Regions from separate parts of the Paenibacillus sp. FSL K6-1330 genome, predicted to be linked through region 1. Evidence: predicted binding sites of a transcription regulator. Region 1 holds the regulator's gene; the other holds the start of a gene.

Region 1 (4,641 bases):
GGTCCATACGTTGACTCGTATGTACAAAGACAGCCGCAGCGGTCAGCTTCCGGCTCTTCGCCAGCTGCTGCAAGCATCGTCGCATGAGAAGGCTGTCGAGTGGTCCTCCATCATAGACCGGATTTATCCGGATCTGATCACCGCAAAAGAGAATTGGGACCGGCTCAGCGATCAATTGTTCGGACTACTTCCGGAACGCGGAGACGCGACTCCGGGGGATGCCGGTCAATTCTCGCTTCGCTTATCGCCTCTGAAGAAGCCGAAGGATTGGGATTCGCTGGCCGAGTTGGAGCATCAAATTCATGTGACGCTGGGCGATGTCGTTCGCAAGGGTGACAAGCTGATCGCCGAGATGAAGGAAGATCTGGACGACTACAGCGCGGACAGTTTGTTAACAGACCTATCGGGTCTGTTTAAGGACCTGGCCGCACACCGCGAGGACCTGAGGTCCTTCATGGCTCTGAATGATGAAGGCACGGTATACTGGATGGAGGCTAACGGGAATTTCCGCGGCAAATCGCTGCAGCTTTATGCAGTGCCTGTCGATGTTAGCACCCACTTGAAGGAATTGTTTTTTGACAAGAAACAAAGCGTGATCCTGACATCGGCGACCTTGTCGGTGGATAAATCGTTTCAGTTCATGATCGAGAACTTGGGTCTTCAGGAAGCGGCAGATAGCGGCAACTTGAACACGGTTCTGCTGCCGTCCCCGTTTAATTACAGGGAGCAGGCCCTCCTTGTCGTGCCGCGCGATTTTCCGAGCGTGAAGGGCTCGGTCGGGGATGCACTCTTTGTGAATACACTTGTGCAATCATTGGCCGATACGGCAATCGCTACGCATGGCCGCATGCTTGTGCTGTTCACTTCGTACCGCATGCTGCGTCAGGTTCACGAGCCGTTGAAGGAGGCGCTGGCATCCAGCGATATTACGGTACTGGGACAAGGGATGGACGGAACCAGCCGTACCAAGTTAATCCGGAGATTCCAGGATAGCAGTGCTTCGGTCCTGCTGGGTACGAGCTCCTTCTGGGAAGGGGTAGACATACCCGGGGAGGCGCTCACTTGCCTTGCGATCGTCCGGCTGCCGTTCCAGCCGCCGAATCATCCCTTGGTCGAAGCCAAGAGCGAATTGCTGCAGCAGCAGAAGAAGAACCCGTTCATGAAACTTTCGGTTCCGCAAGCGGTCATTCGCTTCAAACAGGGATTTGGCCGACTGGTGCGGACCGCGCAAGATAAGGGGATTGTCATTGTCTACGATACCCGGGTCATTGAATCCTATTACGGGAAATATTTCTTATATTCTTTGCCGGGGCCGAAGATGGAGCATATGCCGACAGAGGGGATCGTTCCCCGAATTTCGGAATGGCTGCAGGAAGAGGCAGGCATAGAGAACCAAGCTGAATAAAAGTGAAACAATGAACGAAATGATCTGTCACAAAAAAATGTAGTTATTAACCTATTATTAGGGGGAGCATGAATGAAATCGGAAAAAATTTCGGAAGCCGTGGTCCGCAGATTACCTGTATACTTGCGCTATTTGAATGAGCTTCAGAAAAGGGAGGTCTCCACGGTTTCCTCCCAGGAACTGGGACAAAAACTGGACCTCAATCCTGCTCAAATTCGTAAGGACCTAGCGTATTTCGGTGATTTTGGACGGAAAGGGATCGGATATGACGTATCTTATCTGATCGAGAAAATTCGCCAGATTCTAAAGCTGGACCAGAAGATCAATGTCGCATTGATTGGGGCCGGTAATCTTGGACATGCATTATCGAATTACAATGCATTTCTGAAGGACAATATGAAGATTGTGGCGGTTTTCGATTCGTATTCTCCCAAAGTTGGTATGAAAATTAACAATTTGGTTGTACAGCCGATGGAGGAACTGGAGAAGACGGTTCATGAGTACGGCATTCGTATCGGGATAATCACCGTTCCGGATTTTGAAGCGCAGAATGTAGCCAATCAGCTTATCGCCGCAGGCATCGAGGCTATCCTGAATTTTGCGCCAACCATCCTGAAAGCCCCATCCCATATCCGGATTCATACGGCTGATTTTACTACAGATTTGCAGAGTTTGGCCTATTATTTGGATAACGGCAAGGAGGATGCAGCACATGACGATAACGAAGTGGATGGTTAAGAACGGAACGTTTGCGGTATTAGAGGAAGGAAGATCCGTGTTACGCGGATATATGGTTGTGGAGAATGACCGGATAACCTATCTGGGTGAAGAAGAGCCAACCGTCCAAGAGGGAACAGAAGTTATCGACGGAACTCATCTGTTTTTCCTACCGGGGTTAGTGAACACGCACGGACATGCGGCGATGTCCCTGCTCCGCGGTTATGGCGACGATCTGACACTGCAGGTATGGCTTCAGGAAAAAATGTGGCCTATGGAAGCCAAATTCACGGCCGACGATGTATACTGGGGAACCGCACTCTCCGTGCTGGAGATGATCAAAGGCGGAACCACGACATTTGTGGATATGTATGATCATATGGATCAGGTTGCCAAGGTTGTGCAGGACTCAGGAATGCGCGGCGTCCTGATGCGCGGCGTCATCGGATTGTGTCCGCCTGAGGTGCAGCAGCAGAAGCTGGATGAGGCGGTGGCATTCGCAAAAGACTGGCATGGCAAGGCTGACGGGAGAATTACGACGATGATTTCCCCGCATGCACCTTATACGTGCCCCCCGGATTTCATCGAAAAATTCGTTCAGGCATCGCATGATTTGAATCTGCCTTTGCATACGCATATGTCCGAAACGGAAACGGAAGTAGCTCAGAATGTAAAAGACTACGGACTTCGCCCTGTTGCCCATTTGGAGAAGCTTGGCATGTTCTCCCGTCCAACGCTGCTTGCGCATGCCGTCCATCTGACCGATGAAGAAATCGAAATCCTGGCCAAGCATCAAGTTATGGTGTCGCATAATCCAGGCAGCAATTTGAAGCTTGCCAGCGGCATCGCTCGCGTGCCTGCACTGCTGAAAGCCGGCGTAACGGTGTCGCTGGGTACCGATGGACCTGCGAGTAACAATAACCTGGATATGTTTGAAGAGATGCGACTGGCTGCACTGATCCATAAAGGGGTAAGCGGGGACCCAACAGCCATTCCAGCATCCGAAGCGCTTCGGATGGGAACAGAGTATGGAGCCCGATCGGCGTTCATTGAGGATATCGGCACACTTGCGGTAGGAATGAAAGCAGATATGATCGCACTGAACACGGATCAAGCGCACTTCCTTCCACGGACCGATTATATTTCACACGCTATCTACTCAGCCAGTGCGAAGGATGTAGAGCATGTATGGGTTGACGGCAAGCAGGTAGTGAAGAATGGCGCGAGTCTTACTCTTGATGAGGAACGTATCCGCCGGGAAGCGCAGCGTGCCTTTGAGCGTCTTACAACCCTCTAGGGAATAATCAAGGGGAGCGAGGAAGACGGATTTGAAGAAAAAAACGAAGTGGATTTTGCTGAGTGTGTCCAGCGTGCTGCTGTTGCTGCTTGGTTTACAGCTCTATTATTCATATGTTATGAAAGATACTTGGAATGAAGAAAGAATGGCAATTGTTGCCGCGAAGCAGCATGGCCAATTGGTTACATCCGGGAAGACCTATAAATCGGTGTGGGGCGAGGATAATAACTATTGGGTAGTAAGCGGGAAGGATCAAGACAATCAAGATCGTATGGTATGGGTGAAATTTACGGATGACAACGTACCTGTTGAAGGTGCTGACGCTGTCCAGTCCGTTTTATTGAAAACGGGAATGTCAGAAGCCCAGATGCGGGATCAGATCTATAACGAATTGCCTGGCGTTGAAATTAAGCGGTTGCTGCCTGGAATGTATGAGGGCGAGTATGCATGGCAGCTGCAGTATGAACACAACGGTCAGCGCGGCTATCGGTTTTATCGTTTTCAGGATGGTAACACCATCGGGAATGACATTATTCTTCCAAATCAATAAAAATACAGAAAGAGAGGCGCCCTTTAAAATCCATAGGGTGCCTCTCTTTTTCTCCGATATGTAAGCGTATTCAGAAAGAATATGGAAAAACTGTTCTAAATATTTTCACAGACATGCATGAAAAAGTATATAAGATGTGATATACTCGTACTTGTACAAAACGAGCATATAAATTACATGCATCGCAATATATCATTGTTATATGTACTATTATGTCGCAAAATGATAGACAAAATTTCATATAGGAAATGAAGGAGGAACTTCATGAAACTACGCATTGTACCTATCATGCTGACTGTCGTGATCTCAGCATCGGTTCTCTTTGGCGGATGGTTTCTGTATCGGCAGATGGCTTTGCAAAATCCGCTGGCAAATGTTGTGTCGCAATATGACGGCGTGAAGGATTCTCATATAGATATTAAACAGAATACCGTTACTTTGAATCTCGATTTGGCTCCAGATACAAATTTACAAGGTTTGGTTCAGCATATTAAGAAGGAAGGCAAGTCTGTGATTGGCAAGCGGGAATTGAAAATCCAGGTGGAGGACCATTCCTCGGAAGCACTGGATCAATGGTGGGAGAAGGCCATGCTCTCAGTCGCCGAAGCAATGGATAATAAGCAGTATACTGATATTCAATCATCGCTCGAGCAGCTTGCTGCCCAGTCTCCG
Region 2 (4,641 bases), 170 kb from region 1:
CTTCCGAGCCAGTTCCCGACGTTGTTGGAATGGCAACGAATTTCGCTTTCCGTCCAAGCTTCGGATATTTATAGACCCGCTTGCGGATATCCATAAATTTTTGCTTCAGATTGTTAAAGTCCGTATCCGGGTATTCATAGAACAGCCACATCGCTTTCGCTGCATCCATTGGCGATCCGCCGCCGAGGGCGATAATGCAGTCCGGCTGGAACCTAGCAAGCATCTCCGTTCCGCGTTCTACTGTCGTTGTTGAAGGATCCGGCTCTACCTCCGAGAAGACCTCGATGGCCACTGGCACTCTGCGCTGACGCAGATAATGCTCTACCCGCTCCACATAACCCAGCTTCACCATCATGGGGTCGGTAACGATCGCAACACGGGTGATTTCCGGCATTTTTGCAAGATACTGCGTGGAGCCTTTTTCAAAGTAAATTTTGTCCGGTACTTTAAACCACTGCATATTCACGGTTCTGCGGTTCACCCTTTTCACGTTGATTAGATTGACAGCCGTCACGTTCGACGATGTGGAATTACGTCCATACGAGCCGCAACCCAGCGTCAGCGATGGCAGGTTCGTGTTGTAGATATCCCCGATACCGCCTTGCGAAGAAGGCTGGTTCACCAGGATGCGGCAGGTTTTCATCCGATCCGAGAATTTCATAATAATGTCTTCATTGTGCGAGTGGATCACCGACGAGTGGCCCATGCCGCCAAAAGCAACCATCTCTTCAGCGCGTGTTATGCCTTCCTCCGCATCCTTCACCTTATAACAGGCCAGAACCGGACTCAGTTTCTCGGCAGACAGCGGGTAAGCCGGACCGACCCCTTCCAGCTCGGCAATCAGGATCTTGGTGCTTTCCGGTACCTCGAAACCGCAAGCCTCGGCAATCTTAGCTGCCGGCTTTCCGACGATGGACGGATTAACCGCACATTTCTCCGATACCATCGCATGCGCAGTCAGTTTCGCCAGCTCTTCCTTGTTGACGAAATAACAGCCGCTGGCAATCATTTTTTTCTTCACTGTATGATAGATAGGCTCTTCGATAATGACAGCCTGCTCCGAAGCGCAGATCATGCCGTTATCAAAGGTCTTCGATAAAATCAAATCGTTCACTGCTTGATCCAGGTCCGCGCTCTTCTCTATAAAGCAAGGCACGTTACCTGGTCCTACGCCGAGGGCCGGCTTGCCGCAGCTGTATGCCGCTTTGACCATTGCCGAACCGCCCGTGGCCAGAATGCAGGCGACGTCAGGATGATTCATGAGTGCATTGGTTTTATCCATGGAAGGAGCTTCGATCCACTGGATGCAATCGGCAGGAGCACCTTGTTTCACGGCGGCATCCCGCAGTATCAGCGCGGCTTCCCGGCTGCATGCCTGCGCGGATGGATGGAATCCGAAGATGATCGGGTTTCTTGTTTTAATGGAGATCAGCGCCTTGAATATCGTTGTGGAGGTCGGATTGGTTACCGGTGTTATCCCCATGATAATCCCAATCGGCTCTGCTATTTTTTGAAAGCTGTCATAGGCGTTGTCTTCAATAATACCTACCGTTTTGTCATACTTGATGCTGTTGTGGATATACTCTGTGGCGAACAGGTTCTTGATAATCTTGTCTTCGTACACGCCGCGTCCCGTTTCCTCAACCGCCATCTTTGCCAGCTGCATGTGCTTCTCAAGGCCTGCCATGGCCATCGCCTGTACAATCCCGTCGACCTGTTCCTGATTCAATTCCATAAACTTTTCTTTGGCTCGATTCGCCTTGTCAATCAGCCCTTGAATGTACTCCGATGCTGTTTGTCCTTTAACTTCAACCGTTCCTTTGCTCACAGCCATATCTCTCATCCTCCCATGGTTCATGTTTCTTTCTCGTCTACGCTTTGATCGTAACACAGCCTTCTCTAAATTCATGTGAAATATTTCACAATATAAATATTTTTCTTTTCTGTGTAATTTATGCCTGTCTTTCCCTCCTTTTAAGTGAAAGAGATCACAAAGTTTGAAAATTCGCCACGATTTCCTTCTTATTCTCCCCCAAAAGTGAATGTTTTCACGTTATAATGTATTTAAAGATTAAACAGATCAAATTTTAGGATGTTAGGGGATACCAACATGAATACTACTGTAGACCATGTAATGGAAATCGAAAACTTAGGGAACACGCAGTGCTTCTCGGAACAAAACCGCAACCGTCTGCTGGTCAGCATGAAGGAAAGGGTACTCCCTGAAGGATCCCATTTGTTCTGGGAAGGCGACTTTGCCGACAAGCTGTACTACGTTAAACAAGGAAGAATTAAATTAACCAAATCGACTGATGAAGGCAAAGAGCTCATTCTATATATGTACCATCCAGGAGACATGGTCGGGCAAGCCGATCCATTCTTCAGCAACAATCACAGTTTCTCGGCAGAGGTGCTGGAGGATAGCGTTGTCGGTGTCATTGAGCACAAGGATCTGGAGCTGCTGATCTGTCAGCATTGCGACTTCGCCATTGATTTTATGAAGTGGATGGGCATACACCACCGCATCACCCAGACCAAATTCCGGGATCTCATGATGTACGGTAAGCCCGGTGCTTTAACATCGACACTGATCCGTCTGAGCAACACCTACGGACAGCATCAAGCGGATGATACCATTCTCATCAACAAGAAGATTACCCACACCGATCTATCGAACATGATTGGGGCCACCCGCGAAAGCGTGAACCGGATGCTGAGTGACTTACGCAAAAAAGATGCCATCGAATATGCCGGCGGAATGATTGTCATTAAAGATCTTCCGATGCTGCAGGAAATCTGCCATTGCGAGCTGTGTCCGAACGAAATCTGCCGGATTTAATCGGCCTTCTCCCTTCTGTGCATAATATACAGTCATCTGCTTACAATAAACCTTGTCTTTCCAAACCAAATTAAAGGGAGTGCTCAGCATGCGTGAAGGATTGATTCCTGCTGTTCTTGGAACTGTGGTTTCTGCTTCGGGTGCCGCTCTGCTTGGCAGCAAGTATAAACTTGCCGCAACCGGTATTCTCGGCTTCGGACTGGCTCATATTGTGCTTGGTGCGATTGACCTGGTGGAACATCGGTAAAGGATTTGGAAGACAAGGTACACAAAAAGAAACCGTTTCTTGGTAAATGGAAGGACAACTCACCATTTACCAATGGAACGGTTTCTTTGTTTACTCATTAGGTTCCACTTCATCTGCTTGGCTTGGAGGTAAAGCCTCCAAAACATCTCGTTCGTATATCGTTAAAGAAGGAGCTGTCTCCATAAGTAGGTTTGCTCACTTGACGGACGGTTCGTCCGATTAAAAAATGTGTCAAATAAAGAAATGGCGGTGCTCAGGATGTTATCTCCTTGCACCGCCATTTCTTGCTTTTCGGTCCGTTGCCTCTTGCTTGAGCAGATTATGGCAAGCGAAAGGCATCCGACCTCTAGGCTCACTTTCGTCAGTCCTCGAAGCAGAAATCGCCAGAATCCCCGGTTATTCTTCAACTGCCCAAACCCACTCTCCGGTTCGACCATTCGCCGCACCGACAACGCATAGCCTTCCTCACTTCGAAGTTTCTCTCTCACTTGCTGCTTGTAACGAAGATACCTGAGACTTACGCTGATTTCCCGGTTCCCTTGAGCTTTCGTGCAAGCAGCTTTGCATGAACACCCTTCGCAGCTCACGCTTCGGTAGTGTCCTTTCGTATTTCATATCCGCTTACCATCGTTTCCTTACTTTCATAGCGAAACCACAGCTTTCGCCCAGCCGCACACGTCCATGTATCTTCTGCTTCGTCGTACTGCCAGTTGTCTAGCTTGCTGATATCTTGTTGCCACTTCGGTTGACCGATTCATTGACGATGCGAACAAGATGATAAGGAGGAATGTCATCCTCCCCGTCCATTGGCAGATAAAGTTGGTCCATGGTATATTGAATGTACAAAGAAATCGTTCCTTTCGTAGATGGTGGGTCGCACTTCCATTTTACCAAGAAACGGTTTCTTTTCGTATGTCTAGAGTATGTTTTCGCACAACGTAGCGGAGAGGACGAAACGATTCCGGACAAGTGAGAGCGGTCGCCTTTGCCCCCGAATTTCATCCTTGCCTAGTACCATTTCAAGAAATTTGGGGGCAACAGTTATCATGAACGAGACAGACTCCCCGTAATTGCAACATCTTAGGTTAATTTTGGGAATAATGGTGTAGTAGAAGCTAAACCAAAACCAAAATCAGAGCTAAATTGCAAAGGAGAGTCTGTACTATGAAGGATACCATAAAATACGTAGGCTTAGACGTGTCGAAGGAAAATATTGCTGTATCTGTAGCTGATCCAGGAAGAGAAGGCGCTCGGTATTTGGGCACGATTCCTCATACCGAGTATCACATCTTGAAAGTATTGAGGAAGTTAGGCCAACCCAATGAATTAAGCGTTTGTTACGAGGCAGGTCCAACAGGATATCCTTTAGTTCGTTTGCTAACTGCACATGGATATGACTGCATTGTTATCGCCCCATCACTTATGCCTAGTCGTCCAGGAGAACGGGTAAAACGGATCGTAGGGATTCGATGCGTCTGGCACAATTACTTCGAGCAGGTGAATTAACACGTGTGCATGTACCTACTCCAGAGGAAGAAGCGCTTCGTGATTTGGT

What was found. Region 1 encodes Rex, which represses fermentation and respiration genes when NADH is low (regulators of the CRP and FNR family bind a similar motif). Its sites were predicted from a motif close to TTGTGAAATATTTCACAA; they were not measured.
Region 2: adhE (bifunctional acetaldehyde-CoA/alcohol dehydrogenase) is a predicted target of Rex. The motif match lies at 1,908-1,925, and genes of this name have one in related genera.

Annotation. Positions count from the first base shown of each region.
Region 1 covers NZ_CP150269.1:2,809,093-2,813,733, forward strand. Annotated here, with positions in the region: gene dinG (ATP-dependent DNA helicase DinG) at 1-1,405, shown strand, start outside; gene NYE54_RS12785 (redox-sensing transcriptional repressor Rex) at 1,478-2,143, shown strand; gene NYE54_RS12790 (amidohydrolase) at 2,118-3,419, shown strand; gene NYE54_RS12795 (DUF5590 domain-containing protein) at 3,451-3,969, shown strand; gene NYE54_RS12800 (hypothetical protein) at 4,234-4,641, shown strand, end outside.
Region 2 covers NZ_CP150269.1:2,635,512-2,640,152, reverse strand. Annotated here, with positions in the region: gene adhE (bifunctional acetaldehyde-CoA/alcohol dehydrogenase) at 1-1,834, opposite strand, end outside; gene NYE54_RS11860 (Crp/Fnr family transcriptional regulator) at 2,111-2,839, shown strand; gene NYE54_RS11855 (asparagine synthase) at 2,928-3,086, shown strand; gene NYE54_RS11850 (transposase) at 3,248-3,673, opposite strand; gene NYE54_RS11845 (transposase) at 4,251-4,592, shown strand; gene NYE54_RS11840 (IS110 family transposase) at 4,556-4,641, shown strand, end outside.